Regions from separate parts of the Acidovorax sp. FG27 genome, predicted to be linked through region 1. Evidence: predicted binding sites of a transcription regulator. Region 1 holds the regulator's gene; each other region holds the start of a gene.

Region 1 (7,244 bases):
CGAAGGGCCCTTCCCGCCACCAGCGCCGCCCCACCCGCGAACGGTCGGTAAACGGTCGGTACAATGTCTGCAAGATTCGTGCCCTATGAGAAACAGACTCCTCCCGCTGATTGTGCTCTCCGCGCTGGCCCTGGCCTCGTGGGGCGCCCGTGCCGAAAAGGCCGACCGCAACAAGCCCATGAACATCGAGGCCGACGCACTGCGCCACGATGAACTGCAGCAGACCAGCGTCTTCACCGGCCGCGTGGTGCTGACCAAGGGCACCATGGTGCTGCGCGGCGCCCGGCTGGACGTGCGGCAGGACCCCGACGGCTTCCAGTACGGCGTCGTGACCGCCGAGCCCGGCAAGCGCGCCTTCTTCCGCCAGAAGCGCGACACCGTGGCCGGCGCGCCCGACGAATTCGTCGAAGGCGAGGGCCAGACGATCGAATACGACGGCCGCGCAGAGACCGTCAAGCTCATCGGCCGGGCCGAACTGCGCCGCTACCGCGAAGCCACGCTGACCGACGAGATGGCGGGCGCCGTGATCTTCTACAACAGCGTGAGCGACGTGCTGACCGTGGACGGCCAGCGCACCGCGCCGAACGGCACGGCATCCGGCACCCCCGGCGGCCGCGTGCGCGCCGTGCTGGCGCCCAAGGAGCCGGCGGCCGGCGCCGCGCGGCCCACGGCCCCGGCTCCGGCTCCGGCGGCATCGCCCGCACCGGCGCTGCGGCCCAGCACCGATCTCGGCAACGGCGGCGCCAGCAAGTGAGCGAGTCCCTTTCCACCCCGTCCGCCGCTGCGTCCGCCGCCCCGGCGAGCCCGCCGACTGGCGGCAGCCGACTGCAGGCGCTGCACCTGCAGAAGTCCTACGGCAGCCGCAAGGTCGTCAAGGACGTGTCGCTCACCGTGCAAAAGGGCGAGGTCGTCGGCCTGCTGGGCCCCAACGGCGCGGGCAAGACCACGTCGTTCTACATGATCGTCGGGCTGGTGCGCAGCGACGGCGGCGACATCCTCATCGACGGCCAGTCCGTGGCCAACATGCCGATCCACCGCCGCTCGCGGCTGGGGCTGTCGTACCTGCCGCAGGAGGCGTCCATCTTCCGCAAGCTGAACGTGGAAGAGAACGTGCGCGCCGTGCTCGAGCTGCAAAAAGGCGAAGACGGCAAGCCGCTGCCCCGCGCCGAGATCGAGGAGCGCCTGACGGCGCTGCTGCAGGAGCTGCGCGTGGAGCACCTGCGCGCCTCGCCCGCGCTGGCCCTCTCCGGTGGCGAGCGCCGCCGGGTCGAGATCGCCCGCGCCCTCGCCACGCAGCCGCGCTTCATCCTGCTGGACGAGCCCTTCGCCGGCATCGACCCCATCGCCGTGATCGAGATCCAGCGCATCATCGGCTTCCTGAAGGAGCGCGGCATCGGCGTGCTCATCACCGACCACAACGTGCGCGAGACCCTGGGCATCTGCGACCACGCCTTCATCATCAGCGACGGCAACGTGCTGGCGCAGGGAACGCCCTCCGACATCGTGGACAACGCCGAAGTACGCCGGGTGTACCTCGGCGAGCACTTCAGGATGTGAGCATGGCCCCCACGCTTCCCGATTCTCGTGGTTCGCTGCCCCCCAGGGGGGCGCTCGCACCTTGGGGCGGCCCGGCGGTGCTCGAGCGATGAAGCCCGGCCTTTCCCTGCGCGTCTCGCAGCACCTGGCGCTCACGCCCCAGCTGCAGCAGTCGATCCGGCTGTTGCAGCTGTCGACGCTGGAGCTGTCGCAGGAGGTCGAGCAGATGCTCGACGAGAACCCGTTCCTGGAGCGCACGCTCGAAGAGGCGCCGCGCGAGGAGTTCGGGCTGGCGCAGGCCGACACGCCCGTGGCCGACGACGACCGCCACGCCGATGAATCGCTCTACGGCGCGGCGCCCGGCGCGGCGGCCAGCGGCACCGAGGGCGCGGGCGATTCCGACGCGCCGGCCCCGGCCGACGCGGGGGCCGATGCGGCGGGCGCGGCCGAAGCGCCCGACTGGGAGGGCGACGGCACGGTGGATTTCTCCGCCGACGACAGCGAGTGGGGTGGCGACGCGCCGGCGCGCAACCGCACCGGCGAAGGCGACGGCGAGACCGACGCCACCGAACTGGCGCGCAGCCACCAGTCGCTCACCGACTTCCTGCACCGCCAGGCGCTGTCGCTGCGGCTCTCCGCCGTGGACACCGCCGCCCTGCGCTTCTTGATCGAGTCGCTCAACGACGACGGCTACCTGGAAGATCCGCTCGAATCGCTGGCCGCCAGCCTGGCCGGGCCCGACGACGCCGAGCAGATCGAGGAGCTGGTGCACCGCTTCACCGTGGCGCTGCGCCTGCTGCAGAGCCTGGAGCCCACCGGCGTGGGCGCCCGCGGGCTGGCCGAATGCCTGACGCTGCAGCTGCGCGCCCTGGCGGCCGACAAGGAGGCCGATGCCGACGTGCTGCAGACCGCGCTGCGCATCTGCCGGCAGCCGCTGGAGATGCTGGCCAAGCGCGACGTGCGCCGGCTGACGCAGACCTGCGGCGGCGGCAACGAGGAATGCACGCGGGCCGCCATGGCGCTGATCGCACGGCTGGAGCCGCGCCCCGGCCGGCGCTTCGCCAACGTGGAGCGCAACATCGTCGTGCCCGACGTCATCGTCAGGAAGACCGGGCGCGGCGCGCAGCAGAATTTCAGCGTGCAGCTCAACCCCGACGTGATGCCGCGCCTGCGGGTGCACGACGTCTACGCCGGCGCCCTGCGCGGCAACCGGGGCGGCGAAGGCCACCAGGCGCTGCAGCAGCGGCTGCAGGAGGCGCGCTGGTTCATCAAGAACATCCAGCAGCGCTTCGACACCATCCTGCGCGTGTCGCGGGCCATCGTCGACCGGCAGCGCAACTTCTTCGTGCACGGCGAGCTGGCCATGCGCCCGCTGGTGCTGCGCGACATCGCCGACGAACTGGGCCTGCACGAATCCACCATCAGCCGCGTGACCACCGCCAAGTACATGGCCACGCCGCAGGGCACCTACGAGCTGAAGTATTTCTTCGGCTCGGGCCTGGGCACCGAAACGGGCGGCAATGCTTCCAGCACGGCGGTACGCGCGCTCATCAAGCAGTTCGTGTCGGCCGAGAACCCGGCCAAGCCGCTGTCGGACAGCCAGATCGCCGCCATGCTGAAGGAGCAGGGCATCGAATGCGCCCGCCGCACGGTGGCCAAGTACCGCGAGGCGCTCAAGATCGCGCCGGCCAACCTGCGCAAGGCCTTGTGACCCCCCCTTGCGGAGCCGGACGCGTCAGCCGCCCAGCAGCTGCGGATTCATGCGCCAGAGCGTGAAATTCAACGCCGCCGCGAAGCTGATCCAGGCGAGGTACGGCACCAGCAGCGCACCCGCCAGGGGCCGCAGCCGCCAGAAGGCGACCAGCGTCACGGCCACGGCGAGCCACAGCGCGGCGATGTCGAGCAGCGCCCAGCCGCCCTGATGCCACTGGAAGAAGAGCCAGCTCCAGAGCGCGTTCAGCACCAGCTGCACGCCAAAGAGCGCCAGCGCCCGGCGGCGCAAGGGGCTGGCCGGCTGGCGCCACGCCAGCCAGGCGGCCACGCCCATCATGGCGAATAGCGCCGTCCACACCGGCCCGAACACCGAGGGCGGCGGCGCCCAGCCGGGCTGCGCCAGCTGGCCGTAGAACTGCGGCGCCTGCACCGAGGCGATGCTGCCGATGCCGGCGGTGAGAAATGCCAGGGCCAGCCAGCCGATCAGCCCGAGCCAGAGGCGCGCCGGGGAACGCGTGGGAGCGGGGGCGACGGCGGTGGAGGCCGTGGGCGCCGACCCATCGCGCAGGGGATGGGGCGCACGCGAGGAGTGGGTGGCAGGGTGGGTGTGCTTGGTCATCCCGCGATGATCTTGCAAGGGCTCGCCCGGCGGCGCTGCCGCACGCGGCGGCGGCTGTCAGACGGCGCCCCGAGTGTGCGGCCCTCTGCGAAGGTTGCCCAGGATATGCTATTGAATTAATAGCAAGATATCCTTGCGGGATGGGCGCGGGAGGCCTAAAAGATCCTCAATCCTCCATTTCGAGGCACGGCCGCAGGTCGCAGGTCCCTGGTCGTCCGCAGCGCAGGGTGTCGCCATCGGCCGCTCAGCGGCCCGTCATCGCCCGGGTAGCGCACGCTGTGTGGCTGCACCGTGTCGGCTCGCCGCCGGCAGCGCGGCCGCCCCCGCCAGGGCGGCGGCTTCCAGCTTGAAGCCCGCAACCGCGTCGGCCAGTTGCGCGGCCTGCTGCTGCAGCGACTGGGCGGCGGCGGTGGCTTCTTCCACCAGCGCGGCGTTCTGCTGCGTGGCCTGGTCCATCTGGCTCACGGCGCCGCCGATCTCGGCGATGCCGGTGCTCTGCTCCTGGCTGGCGTTGCTGATCTCCGCCACGATGGCGGTGACGCGGCGCACGCTGTCCACCACCTTGTCCATGGTGGCGCCGGCGTCCTGCACCAACCGGCTGCCGGCGGCCACCTGCGCCACCGAATCGTCGATCAGCGCCTTGATCTCCTTGGCGGCGGTGGCGCTGCGCTGGGCCAGCGTGCGCACTTCCGACGCCACCACGGCGAAGCCCCGGCCCTGCTCGCCGGCGCGGGCCGCTTCCACCGCCGCGTTCAGCGCCAGGATGTTGGTCTGGAAGGCGATGCCGTCGATCACGCCGATGATGTCGGCGATCTTGCGCGACGAGGCCTCGATGCCGCCCATGGTCTGCACCACCTGGCCCACTACGGCGCCGCCGTGCGTGGCGACGTCGGAGGCGCCCGTCGCCAGCTGATTGGCCTGGCGCGCGTTCTCGGCGTTCTGCTGCACGGTGGCAGTGAGCTGCTCCATCGCCGCCGCCGTCTCTTCCAGCGAGCTGGCCTGCTGCTCGGTGCGCGCCGACAGATCCTGGTTGCCGCTGGCGATCTCGCTGGTCGACAGGCGCACCGATTCGGACGAGGCACGGATCTGCACCAGCACCGCCGCGATCTTGTCCACGAAGCGGTTGAAGGCGCTGGCGATCTGCGTGAGTTCGTCGCTGCCGTGGGTGGACAGGCGCCGCGTCAGGTCGCCGTCGCCCGAGGCGATGTCTTCCAGCGCGTCGCGCACCAGCCCCAGGCGGCGCAGCTGGTGGCTGACGGCGGCGGTGACCAGCACGACGGCGGCCAGCACGCTCAGCAGCGTGATGACGACGGCCACCTTCAGCAGCGCGGTGACGGACTGCGTGGCCTCGGCGCGGTCGATGGCGATGGCCAGCGTCCAGGGCGTGCCCTGCACCTTGGCGGCATAGAGCAGTTGGTCGGCCCCATCCACCTGCACGTCCGCCCGGCCGCCCGATTCGGCCAGGCGCTGGATCACCGGGGCGTCCAGCGTGTTGGCGATGGCCGAGACGGGCTTGAGCGCCAGTTCCGGCCTGGCATGGGCGAGGATCTTGCCTTCGCCGTCCAGCAGCACCGCGAAGCTCTTGGGAAAGGGCCGGATGGCGCCGACGATGCGGTTCACCGAGTCGAGGAACATGTCGCTGGCCACCACGGCGGTGACCTGGCCGGCCACCTGGACCGGCTCCACGAAGCTGATGGTGAGCTTGCCGGACACGTCCACATAGGCCGGCGTCACCGCCGGGCCGCCCGCCTGCACCGCCTGCCGGTACCAGGGGCGCGCCGTGCCGTCATAGCCGTCGGGCAGCGGCGTGAGCGAGACGCTGCGCTTGTCCGCATAGGTGAAATAGGCCGCGTCGAAGGCGCCGGCCTGCTCCGCCGCTTTGAGGAAGGGCAGCGGATCGGCCTGGTCCACCGCCACCTTCAGCGAGCCGGTGATGCGCTGCTTGTCCTTGACCCACTCGGCCACCTCGCCGGCGCGGTCGCGGGTCAACTGGCCGATGCGGCCGTCCAGGTCGGCCATCGTGTCCCGGCGCACCACGTAGAACGTGGCCAGCGCCAGCGCCAGCAGCGAAAAGACGGTGATGGCGATGCAGATGCCGATGAGGCGCGCGCGCAGGCTTTGGAACATGACGGGGGCTTTGCAAAAAGATACAAATAGGTGATCCATTCTGACGGCTGTTTGATCCATATCAAAGCGGTGCGCCCCTGCATGCGGCAGGTGTGTGCCCCGCCCGCCACGAAGCGCCGGGTGCGCCGGCCCAAGGCCGGGGCGAGGGCGCGGCGCGGGCGGACAACCCGCAGCGCTTATCCTTGGCACCTTCCTTATGAACCATTTGCAACTCTTCCTGCCCTGCGCCGCCGGCGTCGAGGGCTACCTGGCCGACGAGGTCCACGCCATCACGGGCCTGACCGGCCACGACCTGCTGGTCGGGCGCGGCGGCGTGCTGGCACGCGCCGCCTGGCGCGACGCCCTGCGCCTGAACCTGCACAGCCGCCTCGCGCAACGCGTGCTGGTGCAGCTGGCCCACCGCAACTACCGCAACGAAAACGACCTCTACGGCCTGGCGAGCGAGGTGGCCTGGGAGATCTGGTTCACCACGCGCCAGAGCTTCAAGATCGACGTCACCGCCCAGCACAGCCCGCTCACTAGCCTGAACTTCGCGGCGCTGAAGGTGAAGGACGCGGTGGCCGACCGCTTCCGCCACAAGAGCGGCGCGCGGCCCGACGTCAACACGCAGTGGCCCGACGTGCGCATCCACCTGCACCTGACCACCGACGAGGCCACGCTCTACATCGACACCTCGGGCGAGGCGCTCTTCAAGCGCGGCTGGCGCGAGGACAAGGGCGATGCGCCGCTGAAGGAAACGCTGGCCGCCGCGATGATCGCCGCCAGCGGCTGGGACCCGCTGGGCGACGCGCCCGTGCCGCTCTACGACCCCTGCTGCGGCAGCGGCACCATCGCCATCGAGGCCGCGCAGATGGCCTGCAACATTCCCGCCGGCCTGCAGCGGCGCTTCGCCTTCGAGAAGCTGCTGCCGTTCCAGGCCCATGTCTGGTCTGCTATCAAAAGCGAAGCGGAAAGTGCGATAACGACGAGCGCTGCGCCCATTTTTGGCAGTGACGTGTCGCACCGCATGGTGGACTTCGCCCAGCGCAACGCCGAGCGCGCCGGCGTGGCCGGGGCCGTGCAGCTGCGCGGCGGCGACGCCCTGCAGCGCATGCCGCCCACCGAGCAGCCCGGCGTGCTGCTGCTGAACCCACCCTATGGCGAGCGCATCGCCGCCGCGGGCTCGGCCGGGCGCAACGCCGCCGAGCGCATGGCCCACCTGGACCGCGCCGGCCGCGAGACCGCGCAGACCGAGGACGGCGGCGAGTTC
Region 2 (7,244 bases), on a different contig from region 1:
CAAATGCCCTGCGGACGAGCATCCGGGGGTGCCAGGCGCCGCAGGGCCCTTCTCAGGCGCTCATGCGGCCGATGAAGGCGCGGATGCGGTCGTTGGCCGGGTTGCCGAAGAAGTCGGCCGGCGGCGCGTCGTGCGCGATGCGGCCCTGGTCGAAGAACATCACCCGGTCGGCCACCTCGCGGGCGAAACCCATTTCGTGGGTGACCACGATCATGGTCATGCCGCCGCGCGCCAGCTCGCGCATCACGTCCAGCACTTCCTGCACCATCTCGGGGTCGAGCGCCGACGTGGGCTCGTCGAACAGCATCACCTTGGGCTCCATCGCCAGCGCCCGGGCGATGGCCACGCGCTGCTGCTGCCCGCCCGACAGCTGCCAGGGGTACTTGAGCGCATGGTCCTGCATGCCCACGCGGCGCAGCAGGGTCATGGCCTTCTGGTTGGCCTGGGCGCGTGGCGTGCGGCGGATGCGGCGCGGCGCCAGCGTCACGTTGTCCAGCACGCTCATGTGGCCGAACAGATTGAACTGCTGGAACACCATGCCGACCTCGCTGCGCTGCCGCTGTAGCGAGCGCTCGTCGTCCGTCACCTCGGCGCCGCCGATGGTGATGGTGCCGCTGTCGTGCGGCTCCAGCCGGTTGATGGCGCGCAAGAGCGTGCTCTTGCCCGAGCCCGAGGCGCCGATGATGACGGTGACCTCGCCGGTGTTGAAGGCCGTGGAGACCTCCTTCAGCACCTGGTGCGCGCCGAACGACTTGCAGACGCGGTCGACGACGATGTAGTGGTTGCCGGTGCTCATTTACTTGACCCGTCCTTCCACGTCGAAGCGGTGCTCGATGGCGTTGGACACCTGCGTGACCAGCGTGGTCAGCAGCAGGTAGGTGACGGCCACGGTGGTCAGCGTGGCGATGGGCTGGAAGGTGGCCGACTGGATGCGGTTGCCCACGTTGGTCAGCTCCACCACGCCGATGGCATAGGCCAGCGAGGAATCCTTCAGCAGCGCGACGAAGTTGCTCACCAGCGGCGGCAGCGAGATCTTGAACGCCTGCGGGAACACCACGTCGAAGAACACGTAGGTGCGCGACAGGCCCAGCGCGCGGGCGGCCTCGGTCTGGCCGCGCGGCACGGCCAGCAGGCCGGCGCGGATGGCCTCGGCGTTGTAGGCCCCCACGTTCAGGCCCAGCGCCACCACGGCCGCCGCGAAGTCCGGCAGGTTGGCGCCCGGCACCAGCACCGGCAGCGCGAAGTAGACGAACAGGATCTGCACCAGCAGCGGCGTGCCGCGGATGACCCAGATGTAGAAGCCGGCCACCCAGCGCAGGCCGATGAAGCGCGCCGTGCGGGCCAGCGCGGCGGCGGTGCCCAGCACGATGCCCACTGCGCCACTGACCAGTGTGAGCCACAGCGTGGTGCGCGCGCCTTCGGAAAACGCCTGGGCGTTGTTGCCGATGGGTTCAGGGAGGAAGGAGAGCGCCCAGCCCAGCAGGGACAGGGCCAGCACCATCAGGACGAGGGCCGAGACCAGCGTGGCATTGCTGCGTTGCTGGCGGCTCCACTGCGTGGGCCAGATTGCGGTCAGCATTTGATGAAAATGAGGCCGGCGCCCGCAGCGTGAGCTACGGGCGCCGGTGGGTCCCTGGGCAGGCTGTTACTTCGTGCAGCGCACGTCTTCGTTGAAGTACTTCTTGGAGATGGTGGCATAGCTGCCATCGGCCAGCGTCTCGGCGAAGGCCTTGTTCCAGGCGTCGGCCAGGCCCGTGTTGCCCTTCGTCATGGCGGGCGCGATGCGCTCGACGAACAGCATGTCGCCCAGCTTGAAGCCGGCCTTGGCGTTCTTGGCGGCGGCTTCCTTGGCGACGAACTTGTCGCTGACCCAGGCGTCCACGCGCTTGGAGATCAGGGCGCGCTGGGCGTCGGTGTCCTGCGGGAAGTTCTTCACTTCCTTCACGCCGGTCAGCTTCTGCACGTTCTCCAGGTAGCTGGTGCCGGTCTGCACGGCCACGACCTTGCCCTTCAGGTCGTCCGCCGTGCGGGTCTTGCCGTCGATGGAGACGATGATGCCGCCCGAGCAGTAGTGCGGATCGGCGAAGGTCACGGCCTTGGAGCGCTCTTCGTTGATGCCGTGCGATGCGATCACCACGTCCCAGCGGTCCTGCGGCAGGCCGGTCAGCAGGGCGTCGAAGCCCAGCGTCTTCCATTCCAGCTTCAGGCCCATCTTCTTGACCACGGCCTCGGCCACTTCGACCTCGAAGCCGGTGAGCTTGGTGCCCTGGAAGAAGTTGAACGGGGCGAACTGCCCTTCGGTGGCGATGATGATCTTGCCGTCCTTCTTGATGGCGTCGACCGTGCGGGCCTGAACGGAAAAGCCGGCACAGAGGGCCACGGCCAGGGCAATCGTCTTGAGCATCTTCATCTGCTGTTCCTGCGGGGGATGATTTCAGGTACAAAAAATCCGGCTGGGGCGGTAGACCGAGCCGGAGCGTTGTCGTGCGTCGTCTGCTGGGTGAGAGAGGGCGTCACGGAGTGGTCACATTATAGGGATGCGGCCTTGCCGCGAGGCACTGCCGCAAACCCTGAGCGTCTGTCAAGCAAGGTCAGTGCCCGCGCCGGATCAGCGTGGATTTGCCGAACAGGCTCTCCAGCAGATCCACGGCCAGCTCGGCTGTCTGGTTGCGGATGTCGAGCGCCGGGTTCAGCTCCACCAGGTCGGCCGAACGCAGCGCGCCGCTGTCGGCCAGCATCTCCATGCACAGCTGCGTCTCGCGGTAGGTGGGGCCGCCGCGCACCGCCGTGCCCACGCCCGGCGCGACCGACGGGTCCAGGCAGTCCATGTCGAAGCTCACGTGCAGGTGGGTGCCAGCGTCCACGTCGGCCAGCGCGCGCTCCATCACGGCGCGCATGCCCAGCTCGTCGATGGCGCGCATGTCGTGCACCTCGATGCGGTGCTCGCGCACGAATTCCTTTTCGCTGTCGTCCACGCTGCGCACGCCCACCAGGCCGATCTGGCCGGCCTCGAGCGCCGGCACGCCGGCCAGCCGCGTCAGCCCCGCCGGGCCGTGGCCCAGCAGGCAGGCCACCGGCATGCCGTGCAGGTTGCCGCTGGGCGTGGACTGGGGCGTGTTGGCATCGGCATGCGCATCGAACCACAGCACCTTCAGCCGCCGGCCGTGGTTGCGGCAGTGCTGGGCCGCCGCGCTGATGGAGCCGATGGCCAGGCAATGGTCGCCGCCCATCATCAGCGGCAGGTGGCCGGCTTCCAGGTCGGCCAGCACGGCGGTGTAGACGGCCTCGTTCCAGGTCGTCACCTCGGCCAGGTGCCGGAAACCGCTGGCCGGCTGCGCCTGCGGATTGCCCGGGCCGGCCAGGTTGCCCCGGTCGATCACCTCGAAGCCGCGCCCGCGCAGGGCGCGCGCGATGCCGGCGATGCGCAGCGCGTCCGGCGCCATGCTGGCGCCCAGCACGCTGGCGCCCACGTCGGTGGGCGCGCCGATCAAGGTGAGGGTGGGGGGCTTCGGTGTCATGTCGGGGCTCCGTGCAACGAAAGGAAAGAGCGGCTCAGCGCAGGAAGGCGTCGTAGCCGGTCTTGAGGATCAGCGCGCTGACCACGAAGATGAAGATGCCGCGCACGAAGCCCGTGCCGTGCTTGAGCGCCATGTGCGCGCCCAGCACGCTGCCCACCACGTTGGCCACGGCCAGCGGCAGCGCGAAGTGCCACCACACGTGCCCCTTGGCGGCAAAGAGAATCAGCGCGGCCACGTTGGTGGCCAGGTTCAGCAGTTTCGCCGACACCGAGGCATTCAGGAAGTCGTAGCCCAGCAGCCGCACGAAGAGAAACACGAAGAAGCTGCCCGTGCCCGGGCCGAAGAAGCCGTCGTAGAAACCGATCACCAGCCCGATGGCGCAGGCCACCAGGGTTTGCGCCCGGCCGGCCAGGCGCGGTGCGTGGTGGCGGCCCAGGTCCTTCTTGATGAGCGTGTAGGCCAGCACCAGCAGCAGCACGAGCGGCAGCAGCCGGCGCAGGAAGTCGGCGGAGATGACGGTCACCGTCCACGCCCCGGCAAAGGCGCCCGCGAAGCCGGCGGCAGCGGCTGGCAGCATGGCCTGCCACGGGATCTGCACGCGGCGGCTGTACTGCCAGGTGGCGATGCCCGTGCCCCAGAAGGCGGTGCCCTTGTTGGTGCCCATCAGCGTGGCGGGCGGGGCGTTGGGGAAGGTGGCGAACAGGGCCGGCAGCAGTACCAGGCCGCCGCCGCCCACCACGGCGTCCACAAAGCCGGCCAGCAGCGAGGCCAGCGAAACGATGATCCATTCCATAGGGCGGCGATTGTCGCACCGCCCATCGGGCGCGGCTGCTATGCAATTAGGAGCTAGACATGCCCGCCGGCCGTGCGCTGGACGGCCGTGCGATCCAGGCGCCAACGCCGGAAAAAAAAGGCGCCGGGATCGCCGGCGCCTTGGAAGGAAATGCATCTCAGGGGGATGCTTGGGTCATGTCTTGTTGGAGTTGCTAGGGTTGTCTCCCCGGTCCCCTCGTCTTGCACGCCGGGGCGCGCTGTCGAGTGCGTGGACTGTAACGGCGCGCACTGCGCTGGTGCATCAGTGGTTTCCCGCAGACGGCGCACGGCACGAAGCGGCATCAGGCGGAGCGCAGCGTCCCGAAAACGGGGCGGGCGCGCACCGCAAAGGTTCGCGGCCCCCTCTTGGCATGCGATATGCGAGGGGCCCGCCGTTACAAGGAGTCATACATGCATCCAACAGCAAAGCAGCCGATAGGACAGAGGGCACGGAAGCTGGCGGTAAGCACCGCCGCCCTGGCGGGCAGCGCGTGGATCGGCGGCGCGGTGGCGCAGACCGAGGCGGCCGCCGCCGCAGCGCCGGCACTCGTGCGGCCAGGGCTGGTGCCGGTGTCCTCGCTAAGCGGCGCGGACACCGCCTGGATGATGACCGCCACGGCGCTGGTGCTGCTCATGACGCTGCCGGGCGTGGCCCTCTTCTATGCCGGCATGGTGCGGCGCAAGAACGTGCTCAACACCCTGGCCTGCGTGGTGGCCATCGCGGCGCTGGTCAGCCTGCTGTGGTTCGCAGGCACCTACTCGTGGGCCTTCACGCCCGGCTCCGCCTGGTGGGGCGGGCAGGCGCGGGTCGGCTTCGGCGGGCTGGACTTCGACCTGACGGGCGGCATGGTGGCGGTGAGCCACATCGCGCCGCACATCCCGGAGTCGGTGTACGCCATGTACCAGCTCACCTTCGCCATCATCACCGCCGCGCTGGTGGTCGGCGCCTTCGTCGAGCGCATGCGCTTCGCCGCCATGCTGGTTTTCATCGGGCTCTGGTCCGCGCTCGTCTACACGCCCATCGCCCACTGGGTGTGGGAGCCGGGCGGCTGGCTGGCGCGCATGGGGGTGCTCGATTTCGCGGGCGGCTCGGTGGTGCACGTCAACGCCGGCATGGCGGGCTTGGCCTGCGCCTGGTACCTGGGCCCGCGCCGCGGCTATGGGCGCGAGCCGTTCGAGCCCTACAACCTCGGCTTCACCATGGCGGGCGCGGCGCTGCTGTGGGTGGGCTGGTTCGGCTTCAACGCGGGCTCCGCCGTGGCGGCGGACGGCCGGGCGGGCCTGGCGATGGCCACGACGCACATTGCCGCCGCCGCCGGGGCGATGTCGTGGATGCTGGCCGAGGCGCTGCTTCGCGGCCGGGCATCGCTGCTGGGGCTGTGCTCCGGCCTGGTCGGCGGGCTGGTCGCCATCACGCCGGCCGCCGGCTTCGTCACGCCGCTGTCGGCGCTGTGCATCGGCCTGGCGGCGGGGCTGGCCTGCTACTGGGGCGCGACCGGCATCAAGCGGCTGCTGCGCGTGGACGATTCGCTCGACGTCTTCGGCGTGCACGGCATCGGCGGCATCGTCGGTTCGCTGCTCACCGGCCTGCTGGCCGAGCCGCGCATCGGCGGCGTCGGCGGCAGCGTGGTGACGCAGGCGCTGGGCGTCGGCGCCGTCATGGCGTTCAGCCTGGCGGGCACGGCGCTGCTGCTCTGGCTGGTGGACGCGGCCCTGGGCCTGCGCGTGCCCGAGCGCGACGAGCTGGCCGGGCTGGACCTGGCGCTGCACCGCGAGCGCATTGGCGGTTGAGCGCGCGGCGCCCCATCCGAAAGGACTTCCATGCGACACAGTGAACGACTCGCCATCGCCGCCCATCTGCATGTGCTGCTGCGCCGCAAGACCGGGCGCGTGACCGACACCGAGTGGATGGCGGCCGACAGGGCCTACGCGCTCGAGATCGTGCGCTTCGCGCGCGAGCGTGCCCAGAGCGACGGCCTGCCCGAGCTGAACGAATGGGCCGACAAGCTCGAGGCGGCCACCTACCAGGCCGCCGCCGCGCCCGCCCCGCGCCGGCCGCTGGCGCAGGCCCTGGCGCCGCAGCCCCCGGATCCGCCGCCGGTGCCCGACCGTTACGTGGGCGGCATCCGCTGAGCGGCCGGCATCCCCGTCCGGGCCGGCATTCCCACCATTGCCGCCCGCCTGGGTGCTCCGCCTACCCCGCGTCGGCGCGAATCCACTCCGCCGCCTTCTCCGCCATCATCAGCGTGGGCGAATTGGTGTTGCCGCTGGTGATGGTGGGCATGGCGCCCGCATCGACCACGCGCAGCCCCGCGATGGTGCCGCCCCGCCCGTCGCGCACCCGCAGGCGCGAATCCAGCACCGCCATCGGGTCGCCGTCCCGTCCCATGCGGGTGGTGCCCACCGGGTGGAAGATGGTGGTGGCGATGTCGCCCGCCAGGCGGGCCAGGTCTTCGTCGCTCTCGTACTGCGGGCCTGGCTTCCATTCGGTGGGCTCGTAGCGGGCCAGGGCCGGCTGGGCGGCGATGCGGCGCGTCACGCGCAGGCTGTCGGCCGCCACCTGGCGGTCCTCGGGGGTGCTGAGGTAGTTGGGCGCGATGGCCGGGCCCTGGCGGAAGTCCGCGCTCTTGATGCGCACCGTGCCCCGGCTGGTCGGGTTCAGGTTGCACACGCTGGCCGTGAACGCCGGGAAGGCGTGCAGCGGTTCGCCGAAGGCCTCCAGCGACAGCGGCTGCACGTGGTATTCGAGATTGGCGTAGGGCTGGTTGGGGCTGCTGCGGGTGAAGGCGCCCAGCTGCGAGGGCGCCATGCTCATCGGGCCGCTGCGCCTGAGCGCGTATTCAAGGCCGATCCTGGCTTTGCCCAGCCAGCTGCCCGCCAGCACGTTGAGCGTGGGCACGTGGTTGACCTTGT
Region 3 (7,244 bases), on a different contig from region 1:
GGAGTTGTTGGTCAAAGCAGAGTTGCTGATTGAAGCTGCGGAAGCTGCAGGTCAGGCAAAGACGGAGCGCTGGGTGGTCACGACTAGGGTTGCCGCCAGAGCTGTAGCCGCCAAGAAAGCAACTGCCGAGAGGGTAGGGTCGAAGGCACGGGGGACTGTGCCCTTGAAGACCCGCAAGGTTAAAGCTGGTTCCAGCGACCATTAGCCCCTGCGCGCTTCAGTTGGCAGACAGTTGCCTGGACAGCGTCTTACCCACAAATCAGGGCTAAAGTTGACGTTCAGGCCGGTTTCGACCCGCATTTGCGGAAGCAACCGGCCTCTGCTGGGGTGCTATACGCCTCACAGGAAAGACGACGGAACTCCGGTTTGAACGAGGTGGGGTAGGCTGGAGTAGCACCATTTGTTCAACATCGGGTTTGAGCGTGGTAGCTATTGTCGAAACAAGCAGAAGAGTGTCGTTTCCCTTCGAGCTGGGCCCTATTCTTGGGCCAAGGCTCAAACAAGCCCGTTCTCAACTGGTGCCCAGTGAGATATGGATGCTTGTCGGCTCCTTCGAAAGTAGGACCTTTTGTCTCTGACTACAGGGATGGTTCCTATGCTTTGGCGTAGGACCTATTGATGAAAACTTGCTGAGGTAGGACCTATTGTTCGGGAGTAGGACTTGTTTGTTCTTCTCCACCGCGCCGACTGGGATGTGTTCCGCGCCACCGGCGTGGCTCACCTGATGAGCATCTCCGGCCTGCACATCACGCTTTTCGCCTGGCTCGCCGCGCGGCTGGTGGGCGCGGGCTGGCGGCGGTCGCGGCGGCTCTGCCTGGCGGTGCCCGCCCCCACGGCGGCGCTGGCCTGCGGCGTGCTGCTGGCGGCGGGCTATGCGCTCTTCAGCGGCTGGGGCGTGCCGGCGCAGCGCACGGTGTGCATGCTGGCCGTGGTGGCGCTGCTGCGGCTGTCGGGCCGCCGCTGGCCGTGGCCGCAGGTGTGGCTGCTGGCCTGCGCCGCGGTGCTGCTGCTCGACCCCTGGGCGCTGTGGCAGGCGGGCTTCTGGCTGAGCTTCGTGGCGGTGGCGGTGCTGTTTGCCAGCAGTGCCGGAGCTGTCGGCCCCGTCGATACCGGCGCCCGGGGCCGATTCGGCTCCATGCTGCGCGAGCAGTGGGTGGTCACGCTGGCGCTCACCCCGCTCAGCCTGCTGCTGTTCGGGCAGGTGTCGGTGGTGGGGCTGCTGGCCAACCTCGTCGCCATTCCGTGGACCACGCTGGTCGTCACGCCGCTGGCGCTGGGCGGCATGTTGTGGGCGCCGCTCTGGGACGCCGCCGCCTGGGCCGTGCGGCCCCTGTCCGCCGGGCTGCAGTGGCTGGCGGACTGGCCCTGGGCGCAGCTGTCGCTGGCCATCGCGCCCCTCTGGGCGGGCGCCGCCGCCGTGGCCGGGGGCACGCTGCTGGCGTTGCGCCTGCCCTGGACGGTGCGCCTGCTGGGTCTGCCGCTGCTGCTGCCCGCGCTCTGGTGGCAGCCGCCGCGCCCGCCGCCGGGGCAGTTCGATCTGCTGGCGGCCGATGTCGGCCAGGGCCAGGCCGTGATCGTGCGCACCGCCCGGCATGCGCTGCTCTACGATGCCGGCCCGCGCTACCACCAGGACAGCGATGCCGGCGAGCGCGTGCTGGTGCCGCTGCTGCGCGCCACCGGCGAACGGCTGGACCGGCTGGTGCTGAGCCACCGCGACATCGACCACACGGGCGGCGCGGCGGCGGTGCTGGGCCAGCAGCCGGGGGCCGATGTGCGCGGCTCGGTGGAGGCGGGCCACCCGCTGCGGCAACTGAGGCCCATAGTGCCGTGCACCGCCGGCGAGGCGTGGGAGTGGGACGGCGTGCGCTTCCAGTGGCTGCATCCACCGCCGGGCGACGACCCTGCCGTGGGCGCACCCAACACGCACAGCTGCGTGCTGCGCATCGACGCGGCTGCTTCGGGGTCCGGCCGCGGCGCGGCGGCCCTGCTGGCCGGCGACATCGAGCGCGCCCAGGAGGCCGAGCTGGTCGCCCGCGGCGCGCCCCTGCGCGCCGACGTGCTGCTGGTGCCCCACCATGGCAGCCGCACGTCGTCGAGCCCGGCCTTCCTGCAGGCCGTGGCGCCGCGCACCGCCTGGGTACAGGCGGGCTACCGCAACCGTTTCGGGCACCCGGCGGCGGATGTGGCCGCGCGGTACGCCGGCCAACGCATCGAGCTGGTCCGCACCGACCGTTGCGGCGCGATCGCATGGGCGTCGGCGCAACCCGATCAGGTGCGGTGCCACCGCGCGCTGGCGCGGCGCTACTGGCACCACGTGCCCGGCGACGGCGCCGCACAGGGCGCGGACCCGGCAGACGGGTAGCCGGCCGTACCGAGAGAGACGCCCCTGCTTGAAGATTGGAAAAAATCTCGCACCCGTCTGACGGAATTCAGGCGCACAACTTGCTATGCTGGACGCAGGAGGCACCGCTTTTTATGCAGAAGTTCGACGAGATGTACGCGTCACTGCCGTTTCAGGGCAGCGACGTGCGGGAACACTACAAACGCTACGGCCAGTGGCTGGGCAAACAGCCAGAAGAAGCGATGCAGGCGCGCCGCGCCGAGGCGGAGATGATCTTCCGCCGGGTCGGCATCACCTTCGCGGTGTATGGCGCCAAGGACGAGGGCGGCGCCGGCACCGAGCGGCTGATTCCGTTCGACCTGATCCCGCGCATCATTCCCGCGCACGAATGGTCCCACATGCAGAAGGGCCTGGTGCAGCGCGTGACGGCGCTCAACCGCTTCATCCACGACGTCTACCACGGCCAGGAGATCATCCGCGCCGGCATCGTGCCCTCCGACCTCATCATGCGCAACGCGCAGTTCCGCCCCGAGATGGTGGGCGTCGACGTGCCGCGCGACCTGTACGCGCACATCGCGGGCATCGACATCGTGCGCGCGCCCGATGCGAACGGCGAGGGCGTCTATTACGTGCTGGAAGACAACCTGCGCGTGCCCTCCGGCGTGTCGTACATGCTGGAGAACCGCAAGATGATGATGCGGCTCTTCCCGGAGCTCTTTTCCCTGCACAAAGTGGCGCCCGTCGCGCACTACCCGGACCTGCTGCTCGACACCCTGCGCGCCAGCGCCCCGGCCGGCGCGGCCGAGCCCACCGTGGCGGTGCTCACCCCCGGCATGTACAACAGCGCCTACTTCGAACACGCCTTCCTCGCCCAGCAGATGGGCGTGGAGCTGGTCGAGGGCCAGGACCTGGTGGTCAAGGACAACTTCGTCTACATGCGCACCACGCGCGGCCTGCAGCGGGTGGACGTGATCTACCGCCGGGTCGACGACGACTTCCTCGATCCGCAGGTCTTCCGTCCCACCTCCACCCTCGGCTGCGCGGGCCTCATGAACGCCTATCGCGCCGGCAACGTGGCGATCTGCAACGCGGTGGGCACCGGCATCGCCGACGACAAGTCGGTCTACCCTTACGTGCCCGACATGATCCGCTTCTACCTGGGCGAAGAGCCCATTTTGGCCAATGTGCCCACCTGGATGTGCCGCAAGGAAGACGACCTGAAGTACGTGCTGGACCACCTGCATGAACTGGTGGTGAAGGAAGTCCACGGCGCGGGCGGCTACGGCATGCTGATCGGCCCGGCCGCCACCAAGGCCGAGATCGAGGAGTTCCGCGCCGCGCTCGTCGCCAACCCGGCCGGCTATATCGCCCAGCCCACGCTGTCGCTCTCCAGTTGCCCCACCTACGTCGAGTCGGGCATCGCCCCGCGCCACATCGACCTGCGGCCCTTCGTGCTGTCGGGCCAGAAGGTGCAGATGGCGGCAGGCGGCCTGACCCGCGTGGCCCTCAAGGAAGGCTCGCTGGTCGTCAACTCGTCGCAGGGCGGCGGCACCAAGGACACCTGGGTGCTGGGAGAAGACAGCACCGCGCCACCGGTGCCATTTCCTGCGCCAGCGCAGACCATCGGCGGCATGACCCAGACCCAGACCATGGGCGGCATGACGCAAACCCTGGGAGGAGTCTGAGATGCTGAGTCGCACTGCCGATCATCTGTTCTGGATGTCTCGCTACACCGAGCGGGCAGAAAAGGCCGCCGCAGGCGGACTTTCGCCACAACACTGCGGACGCGCGCAGCGCGTGCGGGGTTCTTTGCCCGAGGAGGCTGCATGCTGAGTCGCACTGCCGATCATCTGTTCTGGATGTCTCGCTACACGGAGAGAGCTGAGAACACCGCCAGGATGCTGAACGTCAACTACGAGACGTCCCTGCTGCCCCAATCCGCCGCGGTCTCCGAAGAAGGCTGGCAAGGCCTGCTGTCGATCAGCGAACTGATGCCCGCCTACACCGCCAAGCATGGCGAGGTGACCGCCGCCGGCGTGCTCAACTTCATGGTGCACGACGGCACCAATCCGTCGTCCATCGTGTCGTGCATCCGCGCGGCACGCGAGAACGCGCGGGCCGTGCGCGGCGCGCTCACCACCGAGGTGTGGGAAACGCAGAACCAGACCTGGCTGGAGCTGAGCCGGCAACTGGACGGCGGCGTGTTCGAGCGCGACCCGGCGCAGTTCTTCGAATGGGTGAAGTACCGCTCGCACCTGTCGCGGGGCGTCACGCTGGGCACCATGCTGCAGGACGAGGCCTTCCACTTCCTGCGCATGGGCACGTTCCTGGAGCGGGCCGACAACACGGCCAGGCTGCTCGACGTGAAATTCCACGCTGTGCAGAGCGACTTCCACGGCTCGGTGCAGAACCCGCGCCGCGCCACGCCGGAATTCGACTTCTATCACTGGAGCGCCATCCTGCGCAGCGTGTCGGCCTTCGAGGTGTACCGCAAGGCCTACCGCGACGTCATCACGCCCGAGCGCGTGGCCGACCTGCTCATCCTGCGCCGCGACATGCCGCGTTCGCTGCATGCCAGCCTGCACGAGGTGGCGGAGAACCTGGCGGTGGTGTCCAACGAGCAGTCGGGCGAGACGCAGCGCAAGGCGGGCCGGCTGCTGGCCGACCTGCGCTATGGCCGCATCGACGAGATCCTCGCGACCGGCCTGCATGCGTACCTCACGCAGTTCCTGGATCGGGTGAACGAGCTGGGCGCGGGCATCAGCCGCGACTTCCTGGTGCCGGTGCCGAACTGACGCGCCCGGCACGCCCGCCCTGCTGCCCGGGGCAGCGCCGCAGCGTCGGCCCCGGGTGCCGTGGCGCCTGGGAGCGCCGGCTCATGCGCCGTCTCAGCGACGGGCGGTGGGCAGGGTGCAGCCGCTGCCGCCCGCCGGCCGCTGCACCGGTGCCGTGGAAGGCAATCCATACGACTGCAGCATCGCGGCCTCCATCTCGCCCGACGCCCGTGCGCATTCCAGCTCGGCGATGACCTGGGCGCGGGTCAGCGGGGCAGGGGCGGACGGTGCGCTGCCGGCCGCGGCCGATGGGGCTGCCTGCACGGCAGTCCCGGCGGTCGCGGTGCTGGTGGTGGCGGTGGTGGCGGTGGTGGGGGCATTGGCGGCGCCCGCAGGGGGCGCGGCCTGCTGCGCCAGCGCGCCGGTGGCGCCCGCCGACAGCATGAACAGCCAGGCCGCGGCGGCCAGCGTCGAGCGGGGTGCAAGACGGCGGCCCGTGGACAGGGCGGCGTCGAAAGAAGCCATGAAGGGGTGCATGGAAAGGCTCTCCGGTAGGACAGGGCGGCGCGGGATGGCCGTCCGTGATGTCACTGTGCCGGCCGCCTTCGGCAGGCGCCATCGGCCTGCGACGAGCTGCGCCCTGGTGCCCGTCAGTGGCGGAGGGGGAGCGCCAGCGGTTGCCGATGGGGGCGCACGCCGGCGCGATGGCCGCACCGCTTTCACCCCACTCCGGCGCGACAGGTTCAGCGCTGCCCCTGGCGGCGTTGCTCGCGCAGCATGAAGAGATAGAGGCTTTCGACCTTCTCTCGCGCCCAGGGCGTCTTGCGCAAGAACTTCAGGCTCGACGACACGCTCGGGTCGCTCTGGAAGCAGCGCACCGGAATCTGCTGGGCCAGGCCGCGCCAGCCGAAATGCCGCTCCAGCGCGACCACCATGGCCTCCAGCGTGACGCCGTGCAGCGGGTCTCTGGAGCGGACCGGCGCCGCTGCAGGGGCAGCGGATGCGCTGGCGTCGGCAGCGGGGGTGGCGGTCGGTGGCAGGGTGGGGTCGTCATGCATGGCGAGGGAGCATACGCCCTGCGCCGATTCACGTCGTTTTCACAGGGAAAATGACCGACAGCGCTTGCTGCATAAGCGCATATAGCTATTATTATTGTAGCAATTGCCTGGCTTCGGCGCCTGGCATGCCGCTGCGCATGGCCCGCCCGCTGCGCGCGCCAGCCTCGCCGGCCGCTCCCGTCGCTCAGACCGTGCCGGGCGGGGCTTGCAGCAGCCGGTCGCCGGCGAAGAGCTCCGCGGCCCAGTCGACGAAGGCCCGCACCTTGGCGCTCAGGTGGCGGTTGGGCGGGTACACCACATAGACCGGCAGCAGCGGCTGCGTCCATTCCGGCAGCACGCGCACCAGCTGACCTTCGGCGAGCGGCTGGTCGGCCTGGAAGGTGGTGATCTGGCCCACGCCGTGCCCCGCCATCAACGCGGTCACGTAGGCGTTGCTTTCATTGACCGCCAGTTGCGACGGGCCGGCCAGTTCCAGCACCTCGCCATCGCGGTGGAATTCCAGCGGATAGCGGCGGCTGGACACTGGCGAAAAGTAGATCACGCAGCGGTGGGCGCCGTCGCCGCGCTCCAGATCCAGCGGGTGCTGCGGCGTGCCGTGCCGCGCCAGGTAGGCCGGTGACGCGACGGTGATGAATTCGAGATTGCCGATGCGCCGCGCCACCAGGGACTGGTCCGCCAGCTCCCCGCCGCGGATCACGCAGTCCACGTTGTCGCCGATCAGGTCGACGGTGCGGTCGCTCACGCCCAGGTCGATCTGGATGTCGGGAAAGCGCTGCTGAAACTCCGCCAGGCGCGGCAGGATCAGCAGCCGCGCGACGGAGGAGCCGACGTCCACGCGCAGCCGGCCACGCGGGCTGGAGCGCGCCTGGCCCATGCTCGCCTCGATGTCGTCGAAATCGGCCAGCAGCCGCACCGTGCGGTCGTAGTAGGCGGCCCCGTCGGCGGTGACGGTGACGCGCCGGGTGGTGCGGTTGAGCAGTTTCACGCGCAGGCGCGCTTCCAGCGCCTGCACGTGCTTGGTGATGCTGGCCTTGGGCAGATGCAGCGAATCGGCCGCGCGCGTGAACGTGC
Region 4 (7,244 bases), on a different contig from region 1:
CGGTAGGTTCATGGGCTTCATCGGCCTGAACGGGCCCACCGCGCCCCTGCCGTTCGCGCCTTGCGTCGAAATCGGCTGGCGCCTGGCCCGGCCGTTCTGGGGCCGGGGCCTGGCCACCGAAGGCGCCCTGCTGGCGCTGCGCGTGGGGTTCGAGGCGCTGGGCCTGCAGGAGATCATCGCCTTCACCGCGCAGCGCAACCTGCGGTCGCAGGCGGTGATGGAACGCCTGGGCATGCGCGAATCGCCCTCGGAGGCCTTCGACCACCCCTCGGTGCCCGAGGGCCATGTCCTGCGCCGCCACCAGCTGCATCGGCTTTCGCGGGGCCGGTGGCTCGCGGCCACGCAGCCAGGGGCCTGAGCCTTCACCGATTCCCGAAGGGCGGCACCGGGAGGCCCCTGGCCCACAATATGCTCGCCGCCTGCCGTCCCTGGCCTCCCGTCATTTCCCCCCGCACACCACGCACCGACCATGCTCGATCTGCTCATCCACGACGCCACCCTGCCCGATGGCCGCCAGCACATGTCCGTCGCCGTGCAGGCCGGGCGCATCGCCGAAGTCACGCAGGGCCTGCGCGCCCCGGCGCACCAGACGGTGGATGCCGGCGGCATGCTGCTGTCGCCGCCCTTCGTCGATGCGCACTTTCACCTGGACTCGGCCCTGAGCTACGGCCAGCCGCGCGTGAACGAGAGCGGCACGCTGCTGGAAGGCATCGCGCTATGGGGCGAGTTGAAGCCCACGCTCACGCACGAGGCCATCGTGGAGCGGGCGCTGGCCTATTGCGACTGGGCCGTCGCACGCGGCCTGCTGGCCATTCGCAGCCACGTGGACACCAGCGACCCGAGCCTGCTCACGGTGCGCGCCCTGCTGGACGTGAAGGCCCGCGTGGCGCCCTACCTCGACCTGCAGCTCGTCGCCTTTCCGCAGGACGGCGTGCTGCGCCGCCCGGGCGGGCTGGACAGCCTCACCCGCGCGCTGGACCTGGGCGTGGAGGTGGTGGGCGGCATTCCCCATTTCGAGCGCACCATGGCGCAGGGGGGCGAGAGCGTGCGGCTGCTGTGCGAGCTGGCCGCCGAGCGCGGCCTGCGCGTGGACATGCACTGCGACGAGACCGACGACCCGCTCTCGCGCCATGTCGAGACGCTCGCCGCCGAGACCGTGCGCCTGGGCCTGCAGGGCCGCGTGACCGGCTCGCATCTCACGTCCATGCACAGCATGGACAACTACTACGTCAGCAAGCTGATCCCGCTGATGGCCGAGGCCCAGCTGGGCGTGGTGGCCAACCCGCTCATCAACATCACGCTGCAGGGCCGGCACGACACCTACCCCAAGCGGCGCGGCATGACGCGGGTGCCCGAGCTGATGGCCGCCGGCCTGACCGTCGCCTTCGGCCACGACTGCGTGATGGACCCGTGGTATGGCGGCGGCAGCGCCGACCTGCTGGAATCGGCCCATATGGGCCTGCACGTGGCGCAGATGACCAGCCAGTCGGCCATGCGCCAGTGCTTCGACGCGGTGACCGTGAACCCGGCCCGGCTGCTGGGCCTGGAGGGCTACGGCATCACTCCCGGCTGCCATGCGGACCTGGTGCTGCTGCACGCCCGCAACCCGGCCGAGGCGATTCGGCTGCGGGCCACCCGGCTGGCGGTGTGGCGCCGCGGCCGGCAGGTGGCCAGCAGCCCGGCGCCTGTGGCGCAGCTCACGCTGCCGGGGCGGCCGCAGCAGGTGGGGTTTCTGGGCGCGTCCTGCGGCTGACACCCATCAGGCCCCGGTTGCGGCCACTTTGGGCATGAAAAAAGCCGCCAGCGCTGGTGGTTCCTGCGCGGGCAGCTATCATTTTTGATGGCATGGTGCGGGGGGCGCCGCACCGCGGCGCGGGCACCCGGCACGCCCCGCTCAGCCCTTCAGACCGACGAACATCTCCTGCACGTCGTCGTGTGCGTCGATGGCGGCGAGGAAGGTCTCGACCTCTTCCAGCGCCTCGGCGCTCAGGTTTGCCGGGTCCACCGGGTTCTTGGGCTGGTAGCCCAGCTTGGCCGACAGCACGGTGAAGCCCTGGGCGGGGAGCGCACGGCTCACCACGTCGAGGTCGGCCGGGTCGGTGACGAAAAGGGTCGCGCCCTCCTGCTCGCCCGGCTCGAAGTCCTGCGCGCCGGCTTCGATGGCGGCCACTTCGGCATCGGCGCCGGCGTGGCCCGGCGTGGGCTCGGCCTCGATCAGGCCGACGTGGTTGAAGTCCCACGACACCGAACCAGACGTGCCGAGCTGCCCCTTGCGGAACAGCACGCGCATCTCGGGCGCGGTGCGGTTCACGTTGTCGGTGAGGCACTCGACCATGACGGGCACCTGGTGCGGACCGAAGCCTTCATAGATCACGCGCTGGTAGTCCACCGCGTCGGCGCCCACGCCGGAGCCCTTCTTGATGGCGCGCTCCAGCGTGTCCTTGGGCATGGAGGCCTTGCGGGCCTGCTCCACCGCCAGCCGCAGGCGCGAGTTGCCCGCCGGGTCGGCGCCGCCGCGCGCGGCCACGATGATTTCCTTGACCAGCTTGCCGAACAGCTTGCCCTTGGCGTCGGCGACCTGCGCCTTGCCCTTTGCTTTCCATTGCGCACCCATGGTGGCGCCTCCTGCGTATTGGTGATGGAGGGGTGATTGGAGGCGCCTCGCGGCCAGGGCCAGGCGCCTTCCGTGCGGCCGCCGCCGATGGGCGGTGGGCCGTTCTCTCCCCGGCGACGGGCGCCGGAGTGCAGCCGCCGATTCTAGGCGGCTGCCGGCAGGGCGCGACCGCAGGGCACGGTGGGTGGAGCCCCGCCAGTGAAAAGCATGCCGAAATAGGCCTGATCGCCCATCTCGCCTGGGCACTCAGCTATTCATTCGATAGCAATCCGGTGGGGTGTGCCACGGCTGTTCAGAAATGGAACACCTGGCGCACCCCGGTGTGCCATACCGCCACAGGCCGCCCCGCCCGCAGCGCGCCGGCGCCTGGCGGCAAGGCGCCCCTCGCCCCCTGCGCCGCCTCGCTGCCGTGGCGCGCAGACGCCGTTGGCATGCGAATTGCCCTTTTCCTGCCGCCAATGCGCTCCAGGCCGTTGGCGCAGTTCCCCCCCATTCCAACCAGGAGACAAGCACCATGCACATGGCAGAAATCGCCCATCTCGGCATCGCCAACCCCTACAAGAAGCAGTACGGCAACTACATCGGCGGCCAGTGGGTGCCGCCAGTGGACGGGCAGTACTTCGACAACGGCTCGCCCATCGACGGCCAGGTCTTCACCGCCATTCCCCGCTCCAACGACAAGGACGTGAACGCCGCGCTGGACGCCGCGCACAAGGCCAAGGCAGCGTGGGGCAAGACCTCCACGACGGACCGCGCCAACATCCTGCTGAAGATCGCCGACCGCATGGAGGCCAACCTGCTCACCATCGCCGTGGCCGAGACCATCGACAACGGCAAGCCGCTGCGCGAGACCATGGCGGCCGACATTCCCCTGGCCATCGATCACTTCCGCTACTTCGCGGGTGCCGTGCGGGCGCAGGAAGGCGGCATCAGCGAGATCGACCACGACACCGTGGCCTACCATTTTCACGAGCCGCTGGGCGTCGTGGGCCAGATCATTCCCTGGAACTTCCCCATCCTGATGGCCGTGTGGAAGCTCGCGCCGGCGCTGGCCGCCGGCAACTGCGTGGTGCTGAAACCCGCCGAGCAGACGCCGGCGTCCATCCTCGTGCTGCTGGAGCTCATCGGCGACCTGCTGCCCCCGGGCGTGGTCAACGTGGTCAACGGCTTCGGACTGGAGGCCGGCAAGCCGCTCGCCTCCAGCAACCGCATCGCGAAGATCGCCTTCACCGGCGAGACCACCACCGGCCGGCTCATCATGCAGTACGCCAGCCAGAACATCATCCCGGTCACGCTGGAGCTGGGCGGCAAGAGCCCGAACATCTTCTTTGAGGACGTGCTGGGCGCCGACGACGCCTTCTTCGACAAGGCCCTGGAAGGCTTCGCCATGTTCGCGCTGAACCAGGGCGAGGTCTGCACCTGCCCCAGCCGCGTGCTGATCCAGGAATCGATCTACGACCGCTTCATGGAACGCGCCCTGAAGCGCGTGGCCGCCATCACCCAGGGCCATCCGCTGGACAAGGCCACCATGATCGGCGCGCAGGCCTCGCAGGAGCAGCTGGAGAAGATCCTCTCGTACCTGGACCTGGGCAGGCAGGAAGGCGCCCAGTGCCTCATCGGCGGGGAGCGCAACCTGCTGGGCGGCGACCTGGCCGGCGGCTACTACGTCAAGCCCACCGTGTTCAAGGGCCACAACAAGATGCGCATCTTCCAGGAAGAGATCTTCGGCCCGGTGGTGTCCGTCACCACCTTCAAGACCGAAGAAGAAGCGCTGGAGATCGCCAACGACACGCTCTACGGCCTGGGCGCCGGCGTGTGGAGCCGCGACGGCGCGCGCGCCTTCCGCATGGGCCGCGGCATCCAGGCCGGCCGGGTGTGGACCAACTGCTACCACGCCTACCCCGCGCACGCGGCCTTCGGCGGCTACAAGCAGTCCGGCATCGGCCGCGAGAACCACAAGATGATGCTCGACCACTACCAGCAAACCAAGAACCTGCTGGTGAGCTATAGCCCGAACAAGCTGGGCTTTTTCTGACCGGCTGTCGGACGAGGCAGCGGGCGCCGGGTGCCCCCGCGCCCGCTGCCACCGCCCGCCATGACAGGAGATCACGCATGACGACCCCGCCCGATGCCAGCCCTGCTCCCGCCGCCCGCGTGTCGGCCACGCCGGCCGCCGAGGCGCTCATCGAGCGGCTTCGCGCCCAGCACGGCCCGCTGATGTTCCACCAGTCGGGCGGCTGCTGCGACGGCAGCGCGCCCATGTGCTTCGCACTGGGCGAATTCCTGCTGGGCGACTCCGACGTGCTGCTCGGCGAGATCGCCGGCACGCCCTTTCACATGAGCGAATCGCAATTCGCGTACTGGGAACACACGCACCTCATCATTGACGCGGTGCCCGGCAACGGCGGCATGTTCTCGCTGGAGCGCCCGACGGGCCTGCGTTTTCTGACCCGATCGCGGCTGTATGGCGATGCCGAGTGGGCGGCCATCAAGGCCCTAGGGCCGCCCCGGCGAGGGCCCGCCTGAGCGAAGGCAATGCCGCTGGGGGCCCGCCCATGGCATCCTTGGCCCTTTGCACGAGTTCGGAGCATGCGTCATCTCATCGGCCTGGCACTCGCGCTTGTGGGCTGGGCGGCGCTTCTTCGCGTCGCAGGCAGTGGACTGCCCTACCTGGACCAGGAGGCAGGCGCCGTCATCGGCTGGCTGCTGTTCAGCCCCGCAGTGCTGTGCATCTTGCCTCTCGCCTGTTGGTGCCTGCGGCGCAATGCCGTGGCCGCAATCTGGCTGGTCGCGCTGGCGCCCGTGGCCGGCGCGGGCAATGCCGTCGTGGCGGCCTACCTGGGGTCGGCCGCGCCGGAGTCCCGGTGGGTGGTCTGGGTGCTGTCCTTCCTCTGGGCCGTGCCCATCGCCGCCCTGGCGTTCCGGGCCTGGCGCCGGCAGGCGCAGCCTGGCAGCGACCGCGATCAGCGTCAGTGACGCACGGGCGGCGCGTCCATCGCCCGGAGCCGGCGGTAGACGGTGTTGCGCGACACGCCCAGCGCCCGGGCCACGGCCGACACATTGCCGCCATGCACGGCGAGCGCATGGCGCAGCGCGGAGTCGACGGTGTCGTCCCAGGACCGCACGGCGGCTGGCGCTGCGGGCGCGCCCATGGCCGGAGCATCGGCGGCAGGGCCTGGCGCCCATCCGGGGGCCGCTGCGCCCTGGCCGTCGTCCAACAGGTCTTCCGGCAGGTGTTCGAGGTCGATCTCGGCCGCATCCCCCGCCATCAGCGCGGCAGTCCGCAGCGCGTTGGACAACTGCCGCAGGTTGCCCGGCCAGCGGTGGGACATCAGGTATTGCATGGCGCGTGCCGACAGCCGCAGCGGTGCGGTGCGGGCCGGTTGCCGCCCGGCTGGCGAGGCCGCCGGGGGGCCCTCTTCCCGCTCCTGCGCCTGCAGCAGCCGCTGCACGATGACCGGCAGGTCGGAGCGCTCCCGCAGGGCCGGCAGGCGCACCACCAGGCCGTTGAGCCGGTAGTACAGATCGTCGCGGAACAGCCCTCGCGCCATCATCTCGCGCAGGTTGCGGTGGGTGGCGCAGAGCACGTGCACGTCCACCGGCACCTCGCGCGCGGACCCGAGCGGCACCACCGTGCGCTCCTGCAGCACGCGCAGCAGGCGAGCCTGCAGGGCCAGGGGCATGTCGCCGATCTCGTCCAGGAACAGCGTGCCGCCGTGGGCCTGCACGATCTTGCCCGGGCTGCCCTTGCGCCGTGCCCCGGTGAAGGCGCCCTCTTCATAGCCGAACAGCTCGGCCTCCATCAGGCTTTCCGGGATCGACGCGCAATTCACCGCCATGAAGGGGCCCGGGGCACGCGGTCCGTCGTGGTGGATCGCCTGGGCCAGCAGTTCCTTGCCGGTGCCGGTTTCGCCCAGGATCATGGTGGGCACGTCGCGCCCCAACAGGCGCGTGACACGGTCGATCACCTGCCTGAGCTGGGCGTCGCCCGTATCCAGAAAACGCAGGCTGGAGAGGCGGCCCGCAGCGGCCGGCCCGCCGGGTGCGGGGCGAGGCGCCGCGCTGCGGGCGGGGGGGGCGCCCGGGCGAGCGCTCCACCGGGGCTCGGGGCGCTCGTCGGGCGCCGCAGGCACCAGCGTCGGCTGGGGGGCGCGGTAGTCCACCTGCGCCGCCACCGCCACCCCGCCATGCAGCCAGAGCGACAGCCGGCCCGGCAGCGTGGCGCGGGCGTGCTGGAGCAAGCCGCTCATCGGCATGCCGAAGAGCGACGAAAAGGTGTGCGCCTGCAGGGCGGCGCGGGAGAGTCCCAGCTGGAACTGGCCGCTGCGGTTGGCGGCGAGAAAGCGGCCGTCGGGCGTGAAGGCGGCCAGGCCTTCCACCAGGGTGCCGAGGAATTCCTCCCGCGCATGGAAGCGCAGCAGCACCGCGTCCTCGAACACCTTGCCGAAGAGGTGGTTCTCCACCATCTGCGCCGACATGCGCACCAACGCCATGGTGTGCGGGCTGCAGCGCCGGTGGTCGCCGCTGACGTCCAGCGCGCCGATGACGTGGCCTTGCGGGTCGTGGATGGGCGCGCACGAACAGGTGAGGAAATGGTTGGCGTGCAGGAAATGCTCGCTGCCATGGACTT

Evidence for each region. The regulator sigma-54, encoded in region 1, starts transcription at its own class of promoters, with help from an activator protein. The targets are predictions, from matches to a motif close to TGGCANGNAANCTGCTTT.
Region 2: the regulator sigma-54 is predicted to act here: its motif matches at 4,699-4,716, upstream of ABWV53_RS16920 (ammonium transporter).
Region 3: the regulator sigma-54 is predicted to act here: its motif matches at 2,432-2,449, upstream of ABWV53_RS02035 (circularly permuted type 2 ATP-grasp protein).
Region 4: the regulator sigma-54 is predicted to act here: its motif matches at 3,042-3,059, upstream of adh (aldehyde dehydrogenase).

The regions. Positions count from the first base shown of each region.
Region 1 covers NZ_BAABVY010000004.1:2,399-9,642, forward strand. Annotated here, with positions in the region: gene lptA (lipopolysaccharide transport periplasmic protein LptA) at 86-754, shown strand; gene lptB (LPS export ABC transporter ATP-binding protein) at 826-1,557, shown strand; gene ABWV53_RS03000 (RNA polymerase factor sigma-54) at 1,646-3,247, shown strand; gene ABWV53_RS03005 (TspO/MBR family protein) at 3,272-3,868, opposite strand; gene ABWV53_RS03010 (methyl-accepting chemotaxis protein) at 4,124-5,995, opposite strand; gene ABWV53_RS03015 (THUMP domain-containing class I SAM-dependent RNA methyltransferase) at 6,192-7,244, shown strand, end outside.
Region 2 covers NZ_BAABVY010000012.1:210,338-217,581, forward strand. Annotated here, with positions in the region: gene ABWV53_RS16895 (amino acid ABC transporter ATP-binding protein) at 53-796, opposite strand; gene ABWV53_RS16900 (amino acid ABC transporter permease) at 797-1,579, opposite strand; gene ABWV53_RS16905 (ABC transporter substrate-binding protein) at 1,646-2,410, opposite strand; gene rocF (arginase) at 2,592-3,518, opposite strand; gene ABWV53_RS16915 (sulfite exporter TauE/SafE family protein) at 3,553-4,311, opposite strand; gene ABWV53_RS16920 (ammonium transporter) at 4,743-6,122, shown strand; gene ABWV53_RS16925 (hypothetical protein) at 6,153-6,464, shown strand; gene ABWV53_RS16930 (GMC family oxidoreductase) at 6,526-7,244, opposite strand, start outside.
Region 3 covers NZ_BAABVY010000002.1:332,361-339,604, reverse strand. Annotated here, with positions in the region: gene ABWV53_RS02045 (helix-turn-helix domain-containing protein) at 1-205, shown strand, start outside; partial or broken gene ABWV53_RS02040 (DNA internalization-related competence protein ComEC/Rec2) at 674-2,362, shown strand; gene ABWV53_RS02035 (circularly permuted type 2 ATP-grasp protein) at 2,476-4,026, shown strand; gene ABWV53_RS02030 (alpha-E domain-containing protein) at 4,028-4,174, shown strand; gene ABWV53_RS02025 (alpha-E domain-containing protein) at 4,168-5,136, shown strand; gene ABWV53_RS02020 (DUF4148 domain-containing protein) at 5,230-5,640, opposite strand; gene ABWV53_RS02015 (VF530 family protein) at 5,859-6,173, opposite strand; gene ABWV53_RS02010 (LysR family transcriptional regulator) at 6,358-7,244, opposite strand, start outside.
Region 4 covers NZ_BAABVY010000010.1:269,099-276,342, reverse strand. Annotated here, with positions in the region: gene ABWV53_RS15085 (GNAT family N-acetyltransferase) at 1-358, shown strand, start outside; gene ABWV53_RS15080 (amidohydrolase family protein) at 470-1,753, shown strand; gene ABWV53_RS15075 (YebC/PmpR family DNA-binding transcriptional regulator) at 1,895-2,614, opposite strand; gene adh (aldehyde dehydrogenase) at 3,129-4,649, shown strand; gene ABWV53_RS15065 (DUF779 domain-containing protein) at 4,727-5,140, shown strand; gene ABWV53_RS15060 (hypothetical protein) at 5,204-5,590, shown strand; gene ABWV53_RS15055 (sigma-54-dependent Fis family transcriptional regulator) at 5,584-7,244, opposite strand, start outside.